2 linked regions of the Rhodopseudomonas palustris genome follow. The protein of the gene in region 1 interacts with the protein of each later gene in a pairwise test. Links are inferred from orthologs where the notes say so. Each region holds a gene or a part of one and is shown in the gene's direction. Other genes may lie near its edges.

The links.
Region 2: the proteins of FLL57_RS10185 (region 1) and rlmB interact in binary tests that used the Escherichia coli proteins (3 or more experiments, as listed by UniProt). The link is inferred for Rhodopseudomonas palustris from one-to-one orthologs.

Annotation. Positions count from the first base shown.
Region 1 is NZ_CP041387.1:2,230,042-2,233,177, reverse strand. The notes cover bases 1-2,989. They hold FLL57_RS10185 (NAD(P)H-hydrate dehydratase), read left to right. Parts: upstream 1-739; coding sequence 740-2,239; downstream 2,240-2,989. Other genes in these bases: FLL57_RS10180 (multicopper oxidase family protein), read right to left, coding at 2,283-2,989; FLL57_RS10190 (P-II family nitrogen regulator), read right to left, coding at 1-336. Also shown: more of FLL57_RS10180, read right to left, coding at 2,990-3,136. UniProt on the Escherichia coli protein: Bifunctional enzyme that catalyzes the epimerization of the S- and R-forms of NAD(P)HX and the dehydration of the S-form of NAD(P)HX at the expense of ADP, which is converted to AMP.
Region 2 is NZ_CP041387.1:2,672,224-2,689,190, forward strand. What follows is about bases 7,582-10,329. They hold rlmB (23S rRNA (guanosine(2251)-2'-O)-methyltransferase RlmB), read left to right. Parts: upstream 7,582-8,415; coding sequence 8,416-9,243; downstream 9,244-10,329. Other genes in these bases: FLL57_RS12215 (hypothetical protein), read right to left, coding at 9,311-9,814; FLL57_RS12220 (hypothetical protein), read right to left, coding at 9,872-10,329. In the rest of the region: FLL57_RS12170 (hypothetical protein), read left to right, coding at 1-479; FLL57_RS12175 (sugar transferase), read left to right, coding at 1,122-1,796; FLL57_RS23320 (hypothetical protein), read left to right, coding at 1,891-2,055; FLL57_RS12180 (transglutaminase-like cysteine peptidase), read left to right, coding at 2,501-3,163; FLL57_RS12185 (O-antigen ligase family protein), read right to left, coding at 3,241-4,707; FLL57_RS12190 (polysaccharide biosynthesis/export family protein), read right to left, coding at 4,704-5,912; FLL57_RS12195 (hypothetical protein), read left to right, coding at 6,687-6,938; FLL57_RS12200 (hypothetical protein), read left to right, coding at 7,185-7,466; more of FLL57_RS12220, read right to left, coding at 10,330-10,351; FLL57_RS12230 (BLUF domain-containing protein), read right to left, coding at 10,672-11,118; FLL57_RS12235 (hypothetical protein), read right to left, coding at 11,289-11,936; FLL57_RS12245 (hypothetical protein), read right to left, coding at 12,479-12,592; FLL57_RS23615 (hypothetical protein), read right to left, coding at 12,760-12,885; FLL57_RS12250 (outer membrane protein), read right to left, coding at 13,061-13,774; FLL57_RS12255 (hypothetical protein), read right to left, coding at 13,963-14,382; FLL57_RS12260 (NAD kinase), read left to right, coding at 14,568-15,395; and 4 more genes. UniProt on the Escherichia coli protein: Specifically methylates the ribose of guanosine 2251 in 23S rRNA.

The DNA of each region.
Region 1 (3,136 bases):
GATGGCGTCCAGTCCGGATTCGCCCGTCCTGATGCGGATGGCTTCTTCGATGTTGGAGACGAAAATCTTGCCGTCGCCGATGCGGCCGGTCTGGGCGGCGCGCCGGATGGCGTCGATCGCTTTCTCGACCAGGTCGTCGGCGATCACGATCTCGATTTTCACCTTGGGCAGGAAGTCGACGATGTATTCCGCGCCGCGATACAACTCGGCGTGGCCCTTCTGCCGCCCGAAGCCCTTGGCCTCGGTGACGGTGATCCCCTGCAATCCGACTTCCTGCAGCGCTTCCTTGACCTCGTCGAGCTTGAACGGCTTGATGATGGCTTCGATCTTCTTCACTTACACTCTCCCCGGACTTCCCACGTCGTGAGTCGGCATCTGTATGCCAGATTGCGCGACGCTGCGCAGTTGATCGATAACACCGCGGCCGACTGGGTGAGCAACACCGCCCCCAAGCTCCGCCAGGCTCGGAACTCAGAGACGGTCGCGCAGACCCCGCCTCCCGAGAGGCGAGCGCGAGGGATCGAAACTGGCTTCCGTAAAAGCAGGGTCCGTGCCAACTTGTCGGGGCGGCTGATTGTAGTGCTTTATCAGGATATTAATCGGGCGTATGGCTGTTTGCTGGAAGGCGCGATGCACGTTGTGTGATTAAGTTTTGAGCAATTGGCTTGCCTCTTGTGCAGATGGCGAGCGGCGCGAGAAGCGCTGCCTTCGCCACAGGCGTGTGTACTGGGAAATGGGCATGGAACTGCTGACGCCCACTGAAATGGACCGTGCCGACCTGCTGACGATCGCCGGCGGATCGTCGGGCTTTGCGCTGATGCTGCATGCCGGCCGCCACGTCGCCCAGGCGGCGATCGAACTCGCCGACGAGGGTCCGATCCTGGTGATTGCCGGTCCCGGCAACAATGGCGGCGACGGACTGATCGCCGCGACCGAGCTGGTTGCATTGGGGCGCACGGTACACGTGATGCTGCTTGGCGAGCGCGACGCGCTGAAAGGCGACGCGGCGCTGGCGGCAAGAGAGTGGAAGGGGCCGCTGCTGCCGTTCCTGACCCAGTCGATCGGTGCACCGGCGCTGATCATCGACGCGCTGTTCGGCTCCGGTCTCAACCGGCCGGTGAAGGATCAGGCGCTGGAGATCATCGAGGCGGTCAACCACAGCGGCGTGCCGGTGCTGGCGGTCGACCTGCCGAGCGGCATCAACGGCGCCACCGGCGCCGTGATGGGCGCGGCGATCCGGGCGCGCGAGACCGTCACCTTCTTCCGCCGCAAGATCGGTCACCTGCTGCTGCCGGGCCGGCTGCACTGCGGTCAGGTCCGGCTGGTCGATATCGGCATCGAGCCCGGGGTGCTGGGCGAGATCCGGCCGCAGGCGTTCGAAAACGATCCCGATCTGTGGCTGCCGGACTTTCCGGTGCCGCGCGCCGACGGTCATAAATACGGTCGCGGTCACGCGGTGGTGGTGTCGGGCGAGCTGTCGCAGACCGGGGCGGCGCGGCTGGCCGCGCGTGGCGCGCTCCGCGCCGGCGCCGGTCTTGTGACGGTGGCATCGCCCCGCGACGCGCTGGCCGTGAATGCGGCGGCTCTGACTGCGGTGATGGTGCGGCCGGTCGATACGCCGGACGAACTCGCCACGATGCTGGCGGATCGCCGCTTCAATGCCATCGGCATCGGGCCGGGTGCAGGAATCGGCGACGAGACCCGCGGCAAGGTGCTGGCGGCGCTGGCGGCCGGCGCGGCGGCAGTGCTCGACGCCGACGCGCTGACCAGCTTTGCCGGGCGTCCGGAGGAGTTGTTCGAAGCCATCAAATCCACAACTCATCCACAGGTTGTCCTGACCCCGCACGAGGGCGAATTTCCTCGTCTGTTCAGTGATATGAGCAATAAAAATCCACTTCGTTCGAAACTTGAGCGGGTGCGCGTCGCGGCGCAGCGTTCGGGCGCCGTGGTGTTGCTCAAGGGCGCCGACACGGTGGTGGCCGCGCCGGACGGCCGCGCCGCGATCGCCTGCAATGCGCCGCCCTGGCTGGCGACTGCGGGCTCGGGCGACGTCCTGACCGGTATCATTTCCGGCCTATTGGCGCAGCGCGTCGCGGCGTTCGAGGCGGCCTGCATCGGAGTGTGGATGCACGGCGAGGCCGCCTGCGAGGCCGGCCCCGGGCTGATCGCCGAGGATCTGACCGAGACGCTGCCGGCGGTGCACCGGCGGCTCTACGACGCGCTCGGCATCGAGTACTGAGGCGGCAAGAGTCCAGGTTCTGCAGAGGGCTGGAGCCGTTGGTTCAACTCACGAGATAACTCCGGACCAGCCGCGGCTCCGACCATTTCGCCGCATAGGCCTCGATCAGCCACAGTCCAGGGTGTTCGGCCGCAAACGCGATGCGCTGGGTCTGGCCGGCGTCGATCGCCAGGGTATCGAGCCAGAACGGCTTCCAGCCGTCGTCGAGCCGGTCGAGCAGTCTGAAATGATGGCCGTGCAGGTGAAACACCATCGGCATGGTGGCCTGGTTGGTCAACGCCAGCACCACGGTGCGGCCGCGCTTGACCTGAAACGCCGGGCCGGCGGCGGGATTGAACTTGTCCGGTGCGAACCAGTCGAGCTGCGCATTGACCAGCGCGCCGAGCAGCAGCGCGGTGCGCAGCGCGCCGCCGAGCGGCAGTTGCGCGGGCAGGCCATTGGCTGGGAACGGCGCAGGCTGCGGCAGCGGTGCGGGGCGCAGCGGCGGCTCGTCGACATAGACCAGTCGGGCGAGCGGGACCGGCTTGCCGCCGTCATGCAGCGTGATCGCAGTGCGCGACCCGGGCGGCCTTGCGGCGTCGATCAGGACGTCGACCCGCCCGCCCGGCGCGATCACCAGCGCGCCACCGCGCGCCAGGAACGGCTCCGCCGGTTGGCTGTCCAGGGCCATCACCCAGACGTTGTGATCCTCGATTCTGAGTGCAATCACATTGCGTTGGCAGGCATTAATGAAGCGGAATCTAAAACGGCCATTGGCGCGCAGCGCGAACTCTGCGGAGGGCTTGCCGTTGACCGTGTACAGCCACGGCGTGGCGCCGACATCGATGCCGGACGGTCGTAGCCTGCCGTCCTCGCCGAGCCGAAAATCCTCGATCAGCACCACCTGATCGCCATCGG
Region 2 (16,967 bases), 450 kb from region 1 along the record:
CGCTGATCATGCTCGAGATCCCACTCGCCGACGCGGCGCTCAGGACCGGGGCGACGCGCGAATTCGACACGAGGAGCGCAGACCTCAGAACCCGCGCCTACCAGATACTCTCCTGCGCTCCGACCGAGTCTTTTGCCTGGCTGGTTCTGTTTGGGCTTGCGGTACAGGATGGGCGGCTCGACCCCGGCGCTTTCGACTTGCTCGATCGCTCGTACGACACGTCTCCGCGAGAAGCCTGGCTCGCCGTTCGAAGGATCGCGATTGCAGCCCCCGTCGCCTCACTCGCACCGGAAGCAACACGCAGCAAGATCGCTTCCGAATTCCGCCGACTTCTGCTGGACGGATACGTTGAGTTGCCGGCGCAATCCTATGCGAGATCTCACCAGGGCGTGAGAGAGCTTCTGGACGCCGAGATCCAGCAGCTCGACGTCCGCACTCAATCGCGCTTCAAGGCCGCGGTCGCCAAGCTCCTGCGTTGAGCACCGCTACGACGCGGCAGCAGAAGCATCGAGAGCAGACCTCGTGCAGGCGACGCGAGATCGTCCCCGATCGGGGCGACGGCTTTCCAGCGTCGCATGGCGCGTACACCGGACGGCTGCTCGTCGCCTCTCCCAGGACAGCACGACTGCGATCGCGTTCACGAAACGACGGCCGATTCCCCGCAGCGAGCTACACAAGGACGGCGCGCGGCTGTTACTTAGCTCCCTCCCCGACGCCGCGCCGCGAGGCTCGAATCGACAATCGTTCGGAGCGCGGCCGCAAAGCCCGCGACGACTCGGAAATCCGTCAGAACACTGACTTGCGTCGCGCACCTCTTTCGTGTCGCACGACCACGTCACGAATTCACGCGACATCCGCGTAATGCCTGCGCCAGAGCCACTTCTGTGACGAGCAGAAAATCCGACGACGCCCGAAACGTCTTTGCGGGAGCAACCCAAGAAATCACCGGCGCGATTTGTTGCTCTATATGTCAACGGCGCGATTTATCTTAACGCGAACTTGCACGCGCAATGGTGCGATCAACAGTTTATTCACCAACCGCAATTTGATAGACATTCAATTCAATAACGCTTTGAGCGACAGTTCATCTGGACATCTACGGGCAGCCTGAGAGTGCGACGATGGATGGATTGCTGAGAACCGATACCGAGATCGATCTGGCCGACAGGAGTCGACCGACTCCCGTCGGATGCACGTCGAAGAGAGCCCTCGACCTTCTGTTGGCGCTTTCGGGCTTGGTGATTTTGGCTCCGCTGTTACTTCTGTGCTACCTCGCGACGATGATCGCGTCTCCCGGGCCGGCGATGTTTCGCCACAGGCGGGTCGGTTTCAACGGACAGACATTTGATTGCCTCAAATTTCGGACGATGGCCGTCGACGCCAACGAGCGGCTTCAACGATTGCTGGAGAGCGACCCGGAGGCCGCCGAGGAATGGAGGCAGACTCAGAAGCTGCGTCGCGACCCGCGCGTGACACTGGTCGGAGCGGCGCTCCGGAAGTCCAGCCTGGATGAACTCCCTCAGCTCATCAACGTGCTGAAAGGCGAAATGAGCATCGTCGGGCCCCGTCCCGTCACTGCCGAAGAGCTCAGCCGTTACGGACACTGCGCGGCTGAATATCTGGCATGTCGTCCGGGCCTGACGGGACTTTGGCAAGTCAGCGGCCGCAACACCACGACGTATGACCGTCGCGTGGCGCTCGACTCGTACTATGCGAACAACTGGTCCCACCGCCTCGACTTGCGGATCATCCTGGTGACCATACCGACACTCCTCACCGCATACGGCGCGTATTGAACCGACGGCGGCGAGGCGTCCTGCGTCATGAACCCGGTGCGCAACTTGAACGACAAAGGGTCAACCCAACAGTCAACTCGCCGAGAACCACGACGTGAGCACCGATCTGATCACCCATGCAAAGCGGAAGAGCGTGTTCAGGGCTCTGGTCGCGCTCAACGCAGCCACCTTGTTGGCGTGGATGGGACTGCTGGTCATCGGCCTGGGGTTCTGGCTGCAAAACATCGCCACGGCCGTTTGGGTTTTCATGTTCGACTAGGCGACGCTCTCTGAATGCCGATCGTCGGTGCTTGCAGCACGCATCGCCGGACCGGCGCGCCGAGATCGAGCGGGTCCGGTAGCGGCCCGAATGTTCGCGGATAGCAGCGGCGCCTGGGCTGGCTCGGCTTCGCCGCCCAACTTCCGGGGGCATCTCAGCTCCGGCCGGATAACGCCCCGGCGCACGCGGCACAGCAGACGTCTCACGCAGAACGGGAGCCTGTCTGGCCACGACGGGTTTCATGAACGAGATCGGCGAACCGTCCCATTGACCTCCAGGCCGGTTGCCAGCAGGCTGGTGTCTAACCGGCCTGTTCTGGCAGCAGCACAAGCCCAGTCCGGGCCGCACTGATCGTTAACCTCAATCGGTAGCCGTTCGTTTACTCCACCGATGCATGCTCTGGAGCAGTCGTTCACGTAGAACATTCCACAATCAGTAGCTGTCGATGCTGGATAGACTGCTCAGTCCGACCCTTGCGCTGGCGGCGGCTTGCGTCGTTGTCAGCCCTTCGGTTGCGCGGCCTCCCGTGACGCGGGCCGGCGCGATCCAGGTTCTGGCTGAAGCTGCCCCGGCACTGGCTCCCTTTCAGCATGTTCGATTCTGCATGCGTTATCCTTCGGAGTGCGCGTCGGATCGCGATCAGACCGACCGCATCGATCTCTCCCCATCGGCGCTCGAACTGCTGGAAACGATCAATCGGCGCGTGAATTCGGAGATTGCGCCGGTCCGGAAGGTCTACGGCTCGGATTTGCGCATCGGGTGGACGATCGGACCGAAGGCTGGAGACTGCAACGACTACGCCGTCACCAAGAGGCATCGCCTGATCGAAAGCGGTGTGCCTGCACGGGCGCTGCGCCTGTCGGTGGTGCGGACGCCCGATCAGGTCGGGCACCTCGTGCTCCTGGTCTCGACGACGGACGGCGACCTGGTGCTCGACAATCTGGCGCCATCGATCCGCTCTTGGCAGAGCACCGATTACGAATGGCTCAAGATCCAGTCGAGCGCTGATGCTCGTCTTTGGTTCGACGTCGGCAGAAAGGTCGCCGAGCCGTCGGACCGCCAAGGCCCGGTGGGACTTCAGCTCGCCGCGCAAAGAACCGCCGAGTAGCCGAGGCCGGTCTGCCGGCTGGGATTGTCGAGCACCGCCGCGAACGGACAGCCAACCGATCGGGCCGCAAAGCGGCGTCAGACACGCACCCCGGAATTGCCGTGATCAGGTCGGCGATCGCCGGCAACCTCGTCTCGCTCCGTTCCGCGCTCCCGCGTGGCGAGGGCGAGTCCGCAGCCGAGCAGGATGCCGAAGGGAATCGAGTAGCCCGGGACCTGCAGCGGAAAATCGATCAGCGAATGCAGATAAGTCATCACCATGATGCCGCTGATGGCACACAGAAAGGTCCGGCTAGCCCCGACCGAACGGGTGGCAGCCCGTGCCACAATGACCAGCGAGCCGGCGGCCGACATGCAGACGAGCAAGGCGATCGGAAGCCCCATTTCGACGGCGATTTCGATCAGTGTCGAGTGGGCGTAGTCCCAAACGCCCCACATCGACATGTCACTTCCTCGGAAAGCAGGAAAGACATCCGGAAACGCTCCGGCCCCGACGCCGAAGATCGGGCTCTCCAAAATCACTCGGAAAGCGTACTTGTAAGCCATCCAGCGGCCTTCATCGAACATGCCGCGCGTCATGACGCTCTGGCTTTGGGCCAGCCACCACGCGATCGCGATCAAGCCGATGGCCGAGATCAACAGACCATAGACAAGGCGAAGCCGTAGCTGACCGGCGACCATCTGGAGGATCGCGGCGAACAGCCCGAGTACGGCACAAGCCAGGCCCGCACGAGAGCCGGTGGAGAGCAGCGCGAGGAAGCACAGCAGGCCCGCAGCGGCCCGAGCGGCGACCTGGATCCCTGCTGCCTCATTGGAAGGGCTGAGCATCACGAGCCGCAGCGAAAGCGAACCGAACGACTTCAGCTCTTGCTGGATCGAACATGCCCACAAGATCACCCCGGCCCCCAGCAAGGCGGCGGCCGTATTGTGATTGATGAAAGTGGCGGTCAAATCCGCCTGATATGCCGTCTTCGGCTGCCAAAGCACGAACCCAGGTGTGAAAGCCCGAGCCAGCAAACCGTAGAGCGCGTAGAGCAGGATCGAATAGCGAGCGACCTTGAACAGGGTCTCGGCATTGCTTCGCGAGGTCCCGATCCAGAAGCCCGCCAGCACCGAAGTGACGAGAAGCAGGAAATGCCCGGCAGATACGACCGGAATCTCCGCGCGAGCCGATAGTCTCGACGAGATCGGAAGATGGATCAGCTCGCTCGCCCGGTCCCAGGCGTCCGAGTTCGCTCCGGCCGATAGTCCGGGAATGATCTGGATGGCCGCGACAACGAGGTACGCGGCGCAGACCGTCAAAAACGCGATCAGGACGCGGAATTGAGCGCCGGAAACAGAGCGCAGCGGTCTCCCGATCAGGCTGATCGACAGCACCACCACCCACGCCAGCACCCAGATATTGTCTACGGAGCCGAATGGCAGAGGCGCCAATGCGAACGCCGCAAGGGTGAGCCCTAGCTGGACCTTTCCGAGCGCTTCGGCGTGGGAGGACTTTGCGCCCACATCCACCGCCGAAGCAATCGGAGCGGTCCTATCGGTCACCAACGGGTCTTCGTGGCCGCGTTCACGTTGATGGCCGCGTTCGACACGTTCGACGTCGTGTTGGCCGTGTTGTTGATCAGGGTCAGCAGCTTGTAGTAGTCGACCACCCGCGCATTCGCGACATACATGACGTCCTTGCTTCTGATCTGGAAGCCGGAGGCCAGCAGCATACCGGACGGATCGCGCAGATTGACGTGATAGATGGTCGGAATGCGATCGTAGGTGAAGCGGTTCGTGTCGACTCCGAGCTTGTCGAGCAGCGACCGATCTTCGTAGCGGAACACGAAGACCTCGGCCGGATCCGACTGCTGATCGTTCAGACCGCCGGCCTTGCCGATCGCCTGGGCCAGCGTCAGGGATTCGACGTCGAAGGTCAGCTCGGAATTATAGCCGAACACGTTCTGATTGAGAGCGCCAAGGGCCGTGAAGGTCGGCGATTCTCTGGTGAGGAAGATCACGTCGTTGGGACGTACAAAAATGTTCTCGGACGGATCATGGACGATGCGGCTGAGAAGAACCTTCACCTTCTTGCCATCGCGCTGAAGCGTGACGTAGCTCTCGATCGCCTCGTACTTCGGTCCACCTGCGCGGGCGATCAGAGCGAGAAGCCGCTCGCCGACGCTGTTGAGCGCGAACACTCCCGGGGCGTTGACGTCACCCAGAACACTCACGACGCTCGAATGCTGCTGGTTCAGGCTGACGACGACCTGCGGCTCGATCGCCCGATTCCGCAGCCGAGCGACCACGGCCTGCTGCACTTCCGGAAGCGTTCGTCCGGCCGCGGGCACTTCGCCGGCATAAGGAACAGAAATATTGCCGCGCTGGTCGACGGCCTGCGGCGGCAGATCGACGAAGTTACCGGGGCGAGCACCCGCGGATTGCCCCGGAGTGAACAGACCCCCTGGCGCCGCTTCGAAGATCGAGATGTTCAGAACGTCTCCGACGCCGACCACCTGCTGCGGCTTCGGACGCCTGTCTCGGAACGATCCCTTGAACGACACGACGTTGGGCTGCGACAGGAAGCCAATGGTATCTGCGGAGACATCGACCAGCGCATAGGGCAATGCGTTCGTCGACCTTATCCCGGCGGTCGCATAGTTCTCGACTGACTCACTCGAAGGCCCGGTGCCTGGCAGAACCGCACATGCCGACATCGAAATCAGCAACAGCAGACCAGCAAGCACCTGAAACGTCTTGCGCACCACGGGCAACCTCATTGCATCGCTCCACAAGGCCCGCGGTCAACCAGCTTCGGTGGGCGAGTCCAGGCGACGAACATAATCTGTGGCCTTGTCGGGACGCGAACGACCGCCCCTCCGAATCGAGCCTCGAATACTTCCCAGAAGCCTACTTACAGGGCACAGTGTTTTGAAGATGCTCCCCCCTCCCGACCTTCATTCTCCGGGAACACGTTGCAGTTGAGCCACACTGAACGGCGCTAACCAGTAGTCCTGTGACCCAAAAGTCCCGTTTGCGCCCTCGGTAGCCCTCTATTCCGGTCCGGTTACTCGACTGTCCAAGCCGAGCAGGCTGTCCGCCGGGCGTCATCGTGCCTCTCCCCGGACGGCCCATGCTTCGACATCGGGCGGCTGCGCCCAGTGCGCCCCACGGGCGGCTGCCCCCCAAGTTCTCGCCGAACTCCCCTCAAGGCAGCCCCAAAGGCGCCGGATCACACCTGCCCCTCCGCGCCGTTTCGCGACGTCCAGCAGGAACTAAGTGATTGGATGATTTTCAGAATACTACTTGGCATCGGCTCGCCGACCTGGCGACCGACCTCCCCTCCTCAAATTCAACAAAGTTCCACTCAGTATCGCTCGGCAGTCATATGTTCATGCAATCTGGAGTGAGCGATCCTAGATTGCTGGGGGCTGAATCGGGGCTCGCGCCGAAAGGCGCTTGGGGGGAGAACTGCAAATGATCTATCAATCGAGCCTACCGAGCTGGGGTCACGCCGACGGAGGAAGCCGCGGGAGGCCGTAATGGCGTATTTGGCTATTGCCTTGGCTCTGGCGGGGTTCTTGATTGGACTGAGATTTCGGCTCGTGGGACTGCTTCAAGCCCTCGCCGTGGTTCTGCTCCTGACGATCGGCATCTGTATTGGGTCTGGATACGGTTTTACAAAGACGATCGTGGTCGTGATCGCTGCTCAGGCAGTCATCCAGGCCGGGTATTTCTTCGGCCTGCTGGCACAGACGCTGTATCAGTCCCGTCGCACCCGAATGGTTCTCTGAAAGCGCCACTCTGTCCCCACCGACGTTGTCGGATGGCCAGGGCAGCACCGGTCGACCGAGGCCTGCTCGCGCCTTCCGAAGCGGGTCTTCAGGTGAGATCCGCGCCCCTGAAGCCGCCGCCTCGCCTCTTCGGCGCAAGATTGGCCTCTTGGATTGCGATCCTTGTGCTACAAGCGGACTGATGCCGCCCGCTTTTCCGGGTCGATATTTGGTGGGACGTTTGGATTCTGGTTTCGGAGACTTGCCATGAACTTGAGGAAGGTTGCGATCATTTCGCTGGTTTTCAGCAGTGCGGCCGTCGCGGCGTCCGAGCCGGCTTCTGCGCGAAATCGGCTCTATCCCGTCACGACCTGCGGTCCTGACCAAGCCTACCTCTGCAAACTACACGGATCGTTCGATGATCCGCCCTTCCACTACAATCTCGCCATTCATCCGGGCTGCATCAAGACCGTCAGCAAGGGCCGCCGCTACGGACGTGAATATGTCATCGTTTGCGGTAGCCCGGAACGTCCGATGGTTTGGTGGTGACCGCACGGTCGCTCAAAGAAGTCTGGCTGCGACGCAATGGCGGTTCGGAATAGGCGACTACCTTTCCGGCCGCAGTCCGACATTGTTCGGCGAACTTTGACGACGTGAAAAGTCGTTTGCATTGCCTCTGCCGGCTTGAGATCGATCCGCCGGGACGATGTTGTTCGACCCGCGATCACGGACCAGGTTTCCGTACATATCTCGTTGTGGCGCCACACTCTGCGCCGACGCACTCGCGACCATCGACAGGATGGCGGGAACAACCAAGATCAACGCCCTCATGAAATCCTCCCGGATCAAGACAGCCGAAGCGTAACTAATAATGAAGCAGTTGCAAATCGGCGAGCCGAAACATCGCTGTCGCGTTTGCAGCGCCGCCTGAACAACCAGCTCGGCGTTGAGGACACCGTGAACGGCTGCGCCGAATCAGCGGGCGGCGACCGCCGCGTCAGCCGCGGCGATGACGATCAAAGCCGTCGGCAGAACCGAGCGCACGCGGGCAAGATTGGGAAGCACTGCCGACCGAACCGAATGTGAATGCGTCTGCCCGAATCGAAGATCCGGATCGGGACCGTAGCGTCCTTGAAATCCGCTCCACGGAGGCCGTCTCTGCGGGCACGCCATCGACGGCGACGAACCGATCGGCTGGTTGGTTGGTGGGGGAGGCAGGACTCGAACCTGCGAAGCCATGAGGCGGCTGATTTACAGTCAGCTCCCTTTGCCACTCGGGACACTCCCCCGCCCGTGCCGCCGGCCCAACGCCTGTGGCAGGCAAAACCGGGACCGGAAGCCGCAGCGAGCCCGCGGGCGGGCCTGCAACGCGGCGCGGTTATGGGCGATGCGGCCCCCTAAAGTCAACCAACCCCATGACGATTTCGACACTCCTTCGTCATATCGGACGATCGAGCCGAAATTGCCTTGCGTCGTGTTGCGTGAGACAAGCGCCGCCATGAGCGACAGACCGCCGAATTCCCGCTTTTCCCGCCGCGACGGCCCGCCCCGCGGCAAGCCGCGCCCCGCCGGGTTCCGCCGCGACGCCCGCGAGCGCGACGGCGACGGGCCCGTGATCCTGTACGGCTGGCACACCGTGACGGCGGCGCTGGCCAATCCGCGGCGCAAGTTTCGCAAGCTGTGGCTGACCGAAAACGCCGCCCGCAAGCTCGCCGACGAGAACATCGACACCCGAATCGCGCCGGAGATCGTGCGGCCGTCGGAGATCGACCGCCGGCTCGGGCCGGATGCGGTGCATCAGGGGATGCTGGCCGAGGCCGACGCGCTGGAGACGCCGCGAATCGACACCCTGCCCGAGCACGGCATCGTGCTGGTGCTCGACCAGATCACCGATCCGCACAATGTCGGCGCGATCCTGCGTTCGGCGGCGGCGTTCGCCGTGCAGGCGATCGTCACCACCGCCCGGCACAGCCCGGAAGCCACCGGCGTGCTCGCCAAATCCGCCTCCGGCGCACTGGAGCTGGTGCCCTTGGTGCTGGTGCAGAATCTCTCCCGGGCGCTGACCGAGCTGAACGAGCGCGGCTTTCTCACCGTCGGGCTCGACAGCGAGGGCGAGGACGACCTCGCCGCGGTCGCGCTGCGCCAGCCGCTGGCGCTGGTGCTCGGCGCCGAGGGCAAGGGCCTGCGGCAGCTCACGCGGCAGACCTGCACCACCGTCGCCCGGCTCGACATGCCGGGCGAAATCAAGAGCCTGAACGTCTCCAACGCGGCGGCGCTGGCGCTGTATATCGGAGCCAGCCGGCTCGGCCTGATGGGCCGCCGCTAAGGTTCTCAACGCAGAACGCCCGCCCGCATCGGCTGCGGACGGGCGGCCTGAGCCGGCGCGATGCCGATCAGTAACGATGGTGATGCATCGGCCCGTGGGGGCGATGGCCGCGGTGCCAGCCGGCATGGTGGTGGCGGTGCGCCCCCGGCCGGACGTGATGGCGGCCGCGATAACGCACCACCGCCGGCCCCCACGACGGCTCTCCGATCACCTGATGGGTCATGGCGTGCGCATAGGCGCCGCCGGTGTAGGCGGTGCCGGTGCGATACACCGAGACGGCACGCTCGTCGTAATAGGGACGCGGCGCGAACCGGCCCGGGCCGGTATAGGCCGGCCCCTGGTTGACGTAGTAATAGCGGGTCGGGTCCGGCAGGCGATCGAACGCCGCGGTGCCGTAGCCATAGCCGTAGCCGGTCTCGAACGTGGCGTAGCCGTTGCCGCACGGGCTGACCACCGGGCCGCACGGCCCGCAGCCGCCGCCGAACACACCTCCGCCGCAGGCCAGCGCCGGCGCGGCGCTCGCGGTCACCACGGCCAAGGCCGCGACCAGTCCGGAAACCAATGTACGCATGCTACGCTCCTGTTCGATGTCGTGGTCGAGATCGTGGTGTCGGCGGCACGGGGGCCATCACCGGTACGGCCGCGGGCCGGGCCGCGGCGGCTCGTCGAACGGCGGCGCAATCAGCACCTGGGGTTCGATCATCGGGGACGGCGGCGCCGGCTGCGGCGGGCGCGACTCCACTTCCCAGGATTGATGGAAGCTCTCCGCCGGCTTCGGCAGCTTGCGGTCCGGCGGCGGCTCGATCTCCAGCCGGCCGTAGCCCGGCAGCCGGTTCGAGCCCGGGTAATAATGGCCGACCTCCGGATACACCACCCGCCGGCTGCCGTAGATCGTCGGCTGCACATGGGTGCCGCGCTCCAGCCCCCAATCGCCCTCGATCATCGCATAGGACGCGTCGCGGCCGTTGATGATGATCGGCACGCCCGGCCGCCCCGGAATGACGATCGCCCGCCCGCCGCTCTCGGCGAGCGCCGGGGCCGCGGTGAAGGTCGCGGTCAGAAGCGCCAGCGCGGGCGCCAGACGTCGAAGGGTGAAGGGATCGGACATGCGGCAAACGCTAAGGGAAAAGCCTGGCAGATGGGTTAAGGCACGGCCGGCAGCGGCCGGTAAGCCTAACGCGCAACCCGGGTTCGGGGTCCGTCCGCCGCGATAGATCGCAACGTCGTTAATGCCGGCTTTCGATCGGCGGTGCGCTCGGCGCCACGGAAACCGCTGCAGCGGCCTTGTCGAGCCGCGGCGGCGCTGCTAGCTGTCTGCCCGATGCCGGCGTAGCACAGCGGTAGTGCAGCGGTTTTGTAAACCGAAGGTCGGGAGTTCGATCCTCTCCGCCGGCACCATTGGGCTCGACGCAAAGCAGCTTCGCAGCGCTATGCGACGTCGTCCGTCTCCTGGGCGTAGGCCATTTCCATCACGATGGTGTAGAGCCGTTCGCCGACCAGATGCCCGGCGTGGAATCCGGTCTCGGCCTGCAGCCAGGCCAGCGCGTGCTGGTGGCGGGGCGACTGGCCGACATGCGCCATCGCCCAGTTGGGGAACGCTCGGACGGCGATCGGGCCCGCCAGCAACACCTGAATGTCGCTGTGACGGCGGTCCTGCTGGATCGCCTCGAACACGGCTTCGACGGCGCTGCGGGGGCCTTCGAGCACCTGAGCGAAGAAGCCGCTGTTGAAGATCAGCGCGCCGGTGATCCCTTCCCGCTCGTTGTGGGCGCGGGAGGTGGCGAGGATATCGGCGATTTCCGACGAGAGGCTGTCGAGCCCCCCTGCGATCCGGTTTCGGCTGACATAGAGAACGCGAAAAAGCTGCGCCTGCATCGAATCCCTCACCCGCTTGGGCGCTTCCCTCCTGTGTGAGCATCGGCCCCGAAACGCCCTCGGCCGACGCGCGACCGGGCCGGCCGAAGCTGTCCGCGATCCAGCACCACCGCCCGGCAACGACCGCAACGCGCGCCTGCCTCGCCCCGCCACGCCTGTTGCCGCACCGATCAGACGGCGACGCTGCTCGGAACGAGGTTCTGGCGGGCCACGTTGATCGTATACACCACCGCCGATCTCGGTGCCGGGAAGTCGCCATTGGCGAAAATGCCGTCGCGCTCGAAACGGCCTTCGGTACTGATCAGCAAAGACGTGGTGAAGATGCAATGAACCTCGCCGCCGGCGTTGGTGAACGGCAGCAGCAGTTTCTCGTAGTCCACCGGCACGTCGTGCGCATCGGAAACCGAGGAGATCGAGTACACCGGCTTGCGGCTGCGCCGACACAGCTCGTATTGCGCGAGCATGTGGTCGCGCGCCGCCGGCGACAGAAACTCGTCGAGATGCAACCCGCGAGGCTCCAGGCCGGTGGCGGCCGACAGCAACGATCCATAATGCAGGATCTGGTAACGCCGTGGCTCCGCCAGGCCCACCACCCGCGTGACGATCGATCGCGACATATCGAGGCTCGCGGGCTCGAACGCAAACGGCACCATCGCCGGATCGGGGATCCTGCCGCCTCGCGCCCATTGGCTGATCAGCCAGCGATGAGGCACGTGTCTGACGACCTCAACACTGCTTGGATTGGCGAACATGATCGGGGAATTCCTCATCTGGCAGCCGCCACCCGCCACCGGGTGATCGGGCAGCGCCGCCGTCACTGCAGCACGGCGCACAGCAGCTATCCGACCGCTCATAGCCGGTCAACGCTTGGCGACAGACTGCATGTGGCTGCCGAAGGTATGCGCATCTTGGCACGGCTCCCGGCTCGCCGCAGCCTGGGGGCGCTACGAGTTCAGACCGAACTCCTCGCGAAGGCGGGATCGGACTCGACCGCCGACGTGCATGCCGGTCGGCTCCGGCTGTCGACGACTCACAATCAACTCAAAGGCGACGCAACTAACTCTCATAACTATCAGTTTCACCAAAGGAACTCGGCGCCATTTGAGCTGGATCAATTTCACTGCCAGTATAGGTTGCAAGAATGCAGCAGATACTCTTCGGAGGAATCTCCCATGTGGTTGATGCAGGAGCGAGATTATTTGTTTCATCGCTGTGGTGCGTGTGGGGCGGCTGCGCATCTGACGCGCAGCACGCCCGCCGCCGCCGGCGGCGAGCGTCGCACCTACGAGTGCCGCCGATGCGGCCGGGTCGACGTCTATGACGTCGGTCCGGATGTCGGCGCGCCGTGGATCCTGATCGATCAGTGCCGGGATGCCAGCGCGGCGGCGATCCGGCCCTGAATCACCACGCCGAGCCAGATCACCAGCGTCGACAGGCCGGCTGCGGCCACCACCAGAACGTCGCTCTCGCTCATCGGATCGGTCCTCCGCCACAACGGGCGGCGCATCGTCCGGGCGCCGCCGCGGCAGCGTCACAGCCGCGACGTCTGCCGGAGACGATTATTCGCACGGCCGCGACCGGCGGCGTTGACGCCGGTCAACGGCGGCGCAGCCGCTGCGGTCACGGCCTGCCGGGCGGGCGTCACAGCCACCGCACCAGCACGGTCAGATTGATCGCGCAGGCCCCCAGCAGCGCCAGGGTGAGGCCGGCCGGAGCACTGTCGATGCGGGTTTTCAGGATCTTCGTCATGTCGGAACCCGTGGTCATGACCGGACCATCGGGTGATTCTAGCCGTGGAGTCCCAGGCGATATTTTTCGCCGGATTTAACCCTCGTTAACCTTCGATTCCCGGCTCGCTAAGCCCTTCGTTGCGCACACAAAAAAGGCCGGCGCGACGGCCGGCCCTGACGCTGCGTTTCGGCGAGGCGGGATCGCGGCCCGGTCAGTACTTGGCGACCGACGGCCCGCCCCAGCCGAAGCGGTAATTGATGCCCGCCTTGACGGTGTGCTCGTCGTTACGGAACGAGGTGCCGACCACGTCGGCCGGACCGCCGGTGAAGGTGGTGTCGCCGAACTTGTAGTACTGGTACTCGACCTTGGCCGACCAGCTCGGCGCGAACAGATATTCCAGGCCGGCGCCGACGGTGTAGCCGTCGTTGCGGCTGCCGCTGGTGGTGTAGGCCGCCGGGAAGCCGGCCGCGGTGGCGACGCCGAGATCGCTGTCGCGCCAGGCGTAGCCGCCCTTGGCGTAGAGCAGCGTCGGTCCCCAGGTGTAGCCGAGCCGGCCGGTGACCGAGCCGAGGCCGCGGGTGTCTTCCGCCGCGGTGCTGCCGCCGGAGAACAGCACGCCGGTGTTGCTCGACGACAGCCAGCTATATTGCGCCTCGATACCGATCACCCAATTGGTGGCGAACTGATAGTCCGCACCGCCCTGGACGCCGCCGAAGAACCGGCCGGAATTGCCCGGGATGCTGTTGTCGCCGGCCCAGGCGCCGCCGACATGGCCGCCGACATAGAAGCCGGTCCAGTTGTACACCACTTCGGGCGCCGTATAGGCGGGCGCCGCCTTGGTGTAGGGCCGCGGCGGCAGATCGGCCGCGAAGGCGGGAGCGGAGAGCGCGATCACCGCCGCTGCGCCGAGCAGAGTGTTCTTCATCGTGGTCATCGTCGTCCCTCCTTCGATGCGTTCCGATGTGCTCAAAACAGCATGGCAATGGTTTGGTTGCCCGGTGGCGACGGCGCAGCATTCATTCAGCAGGACTGTGACGACGCCGCAACACTCTGGAACCCCTCCCTGTCAGGCCGGCATCAGATTAGTCGCGGCGGATTGCGATCCGGTCGGGATCAGCGCGACAATTTTTCCAGTGCGGGAAACGGCGCATACACCACCCCGGCGCACAGCTCGCCGGCCTGCTGTGCGACCCGGTCGAGCCGGCCGTCGACATGGACGATCGCCATGTCCTGCAGCGTACCGCCGCGCGGGGTGAAGCGCAGGCACGACACCCAGCGGGTCCGGCCGTCGACCGGGCGCTGCACCGGCTCGGCCATCGCGGCCTCGCGCAGGCCCGAAGGGTCGTTCAGATAGGTGCGCAGGAACGCCGGGATCTCGCTGCGATAATTCGCCGGAAACGGCTGCGGCGGATCGCTGTCGAACGACGCCGAGCCGCCGATCGCGCAGGCGCCGAGCAGCGCCGCGAGCGGCAGCGCCAAAGCGGCGCGCAGCGGCAGCCGGGACTGTGGGGACGCGGCGAAACGGCGAAGCATGGCCCATTGCCATAGCGCGGCGGGCTGCGAAATCAAAGACCGGACGGCCGCGCGCCGCCGCGGCGCAGCGCACGGCGCCCGGCCCGGCTCGACAACGCCCGGACACCTCGTATAGACCGGCGGCGGTGACAGGCGGCCGGCACCGCGCCGGCAGTCATGTCCGCCGCCGTCAGAGGCCGCCTTCGATGAGCACGTCCGCGCGGCAAGACCGCACCCCTTCGTCCCGCCCCGCATCGCCGCGCATCGCGACCGACCACATCGCCTTCGTCGCCTCGACCAGCGCCGAGGCGCAGGCCGCGCTGGCGCAGCTCGTGCAGCTCTACGGCAACGCCGAGCCGCAGGAGGCCGATGTCGTGGTCGCGCTCGGTGGCGACGGCCTGATGCTGCAGACGCTGCATCAGCAGATGCGCAGCGGCAAGCCGATCTACGGCATGCACCGCGGCACCGTCGGATTCCTGATGAACGAATATTCCACGGTCGATCTGCGCACCCGCCTCGCCGCCGCGCGCGAGACCGTGATCCATCCGCTGTTGATGCGCGCCACCGACATCTACGGCGAGGTCCACATCCATCACGCCATCAACGAGGTGTCGCTGTTTCGCCAGAGCCACCAGGCGGCGCGGCTGCGGATCTCGATCGACGAGCGCGAGCGGATGAGCGAACTGGTCGCCGACGGCATCATGGTGGCGACCCCGGCGGGCTCGACCGCCTACAATCTGTCGGCGCAGGGCCCGATCCTGCCGATCAACGCCCAGCTCCTGGCGCTGACCCCGATCTCGCCGTTCCGCCCGCGGCGCTGGCGCGGCGCGCTGTTGCCCGACAGCGCCTTCGTGGTGATCGACGTGCTCGAAGTCGACAAGCGCCCGGTCGCCGCCGTCGCCGACCACGACGAAGCCCGCGACGTCCGCCGCGTCGAAGTGATCTCCGACAAGACCATCGCGATGCGGATGCTGTTCGATCCGGGGCACTCGCTCGAGGAGCGGATTCTCAGCGAGCAGTTTGGCGGGTATTGAGGGATTTTGTGGAGAGCGGCTGCCCGCCTCCCCTCGCCTCGCCATCGACCTGCGATTTGACCTTGATACCAGCCGCCTCAGCATTCACCCCGTCATGCCAGGCATGAGTTGGGGAGAGGCCGGAGCGCTCAGGCCTTCTTGCTGCGCACCGGCACCGGTTGCGGCACCAGATCGTTGACGGCGCTCATCCGGGTGACGAGGCTGCGCAGGCGGGCGATGCGGCGGGTGTAGGTGAGCATCAGCCCGGCGAGGAAGGCGCTGCAGATCAGCGTGAACACTGCGAACGCGACGACGTCGTCACCCATGGTCGTTCCTCTCCTCGATTGGCGCGCAGCCGGCGCCGGGAAGGCGAGCCGGTCGCGTCGCTGCGCGAACGATACACGATGCTAGGCGCCCGAGTGATAATCTTGAATGACCGGCGACAACCGATCGCTGCCGCGCCGCCCAAGTCGTGCGCGATGGCTAATCCTTGATTAAGCGCGCCTGTGTGCAACGCAACACGAACTACTCGTGATAGAACGGACCGTGCGGCTCGGTCAGCGAGTGGTCCCACGGCGTGGCGCGGTGGGTCTCGGTGCCGCAGGACGCACATTTGTATTCGCGCACCTGATAGCCCTGCACCAGCGGCCTGTTGCCGATCAGCTCCAAGGCGACGTTGCAGGCGGGGCAATGCGGGGGGGTGTTGGTCATGCGCGCCATCCGAATCAAGACGGCCTCTAGTCCGCACGATTCCGGGTTCCATCGCCACTGCCTTTTCGGCCGGCGGATTCGGCCGGCCTGCGCCATGCGATCGCAGCCGAAAGTCTGCCCCAAAGCCGACTCTTCGGCGGCGCCCCGCGCGCCGCGGCCCCCTCAACTCTTCCTTAACGACGCGCCGCTATCGTTAACGCAACGTTTATCGGCGCAAAGCGCGCCCGGGCCGTGCCATGTACCGGATCGACTTCAACAAGCTGCGCTTCCTGATCGTCGACGACAATCCGCACATGCGGCGCATCTTGCGCACGCTGCTGCACTCGTTCGGCACCCGCGAAGTCTATGAGGCCGAGGACGGCGCCACCGCGCTCGAAATGTACAGCCACTACTCGCCCGACATCCTGATCACCGATTGGGAAATGCCGATCTTCGACGGGCTGGAGCTGGCGCAGATGATCCGGCAGCCGGAGGCCAAGGGCAATCCCTATGCGCCGATCATCATGCTGACCGCGCATTCCGAAAAGCGCCGCGTCACCCTGGCGCGCGATGCCGGCGTCACCGAGTTCCTCGCCAAGCCGATCTCGTCGAAGGGGCTGTATCAGCGCATCCTCAACGTGGTGGCGAGTCCGCGCCCGTTCATCCGCACCCGCAACTACTTCGGCCCCGACCGCCGCCGCAACACCACCGCCGGCTATATCGGCCCGGAGCGGCGCCACGGCGGCGAAGCGGACATCATCCAGCAGCCGTCGCTGCTCGATAAGGCCCGGGTCAACACCTAGCAGGCGTTTCGAGAGCCATGAGCAAGCCCCGCCCCGGCGACCTTCAGGTCGCGACCTTCCCGACCCATCAGGTCATCACCCAGGCCAACCCGCTGCGCCG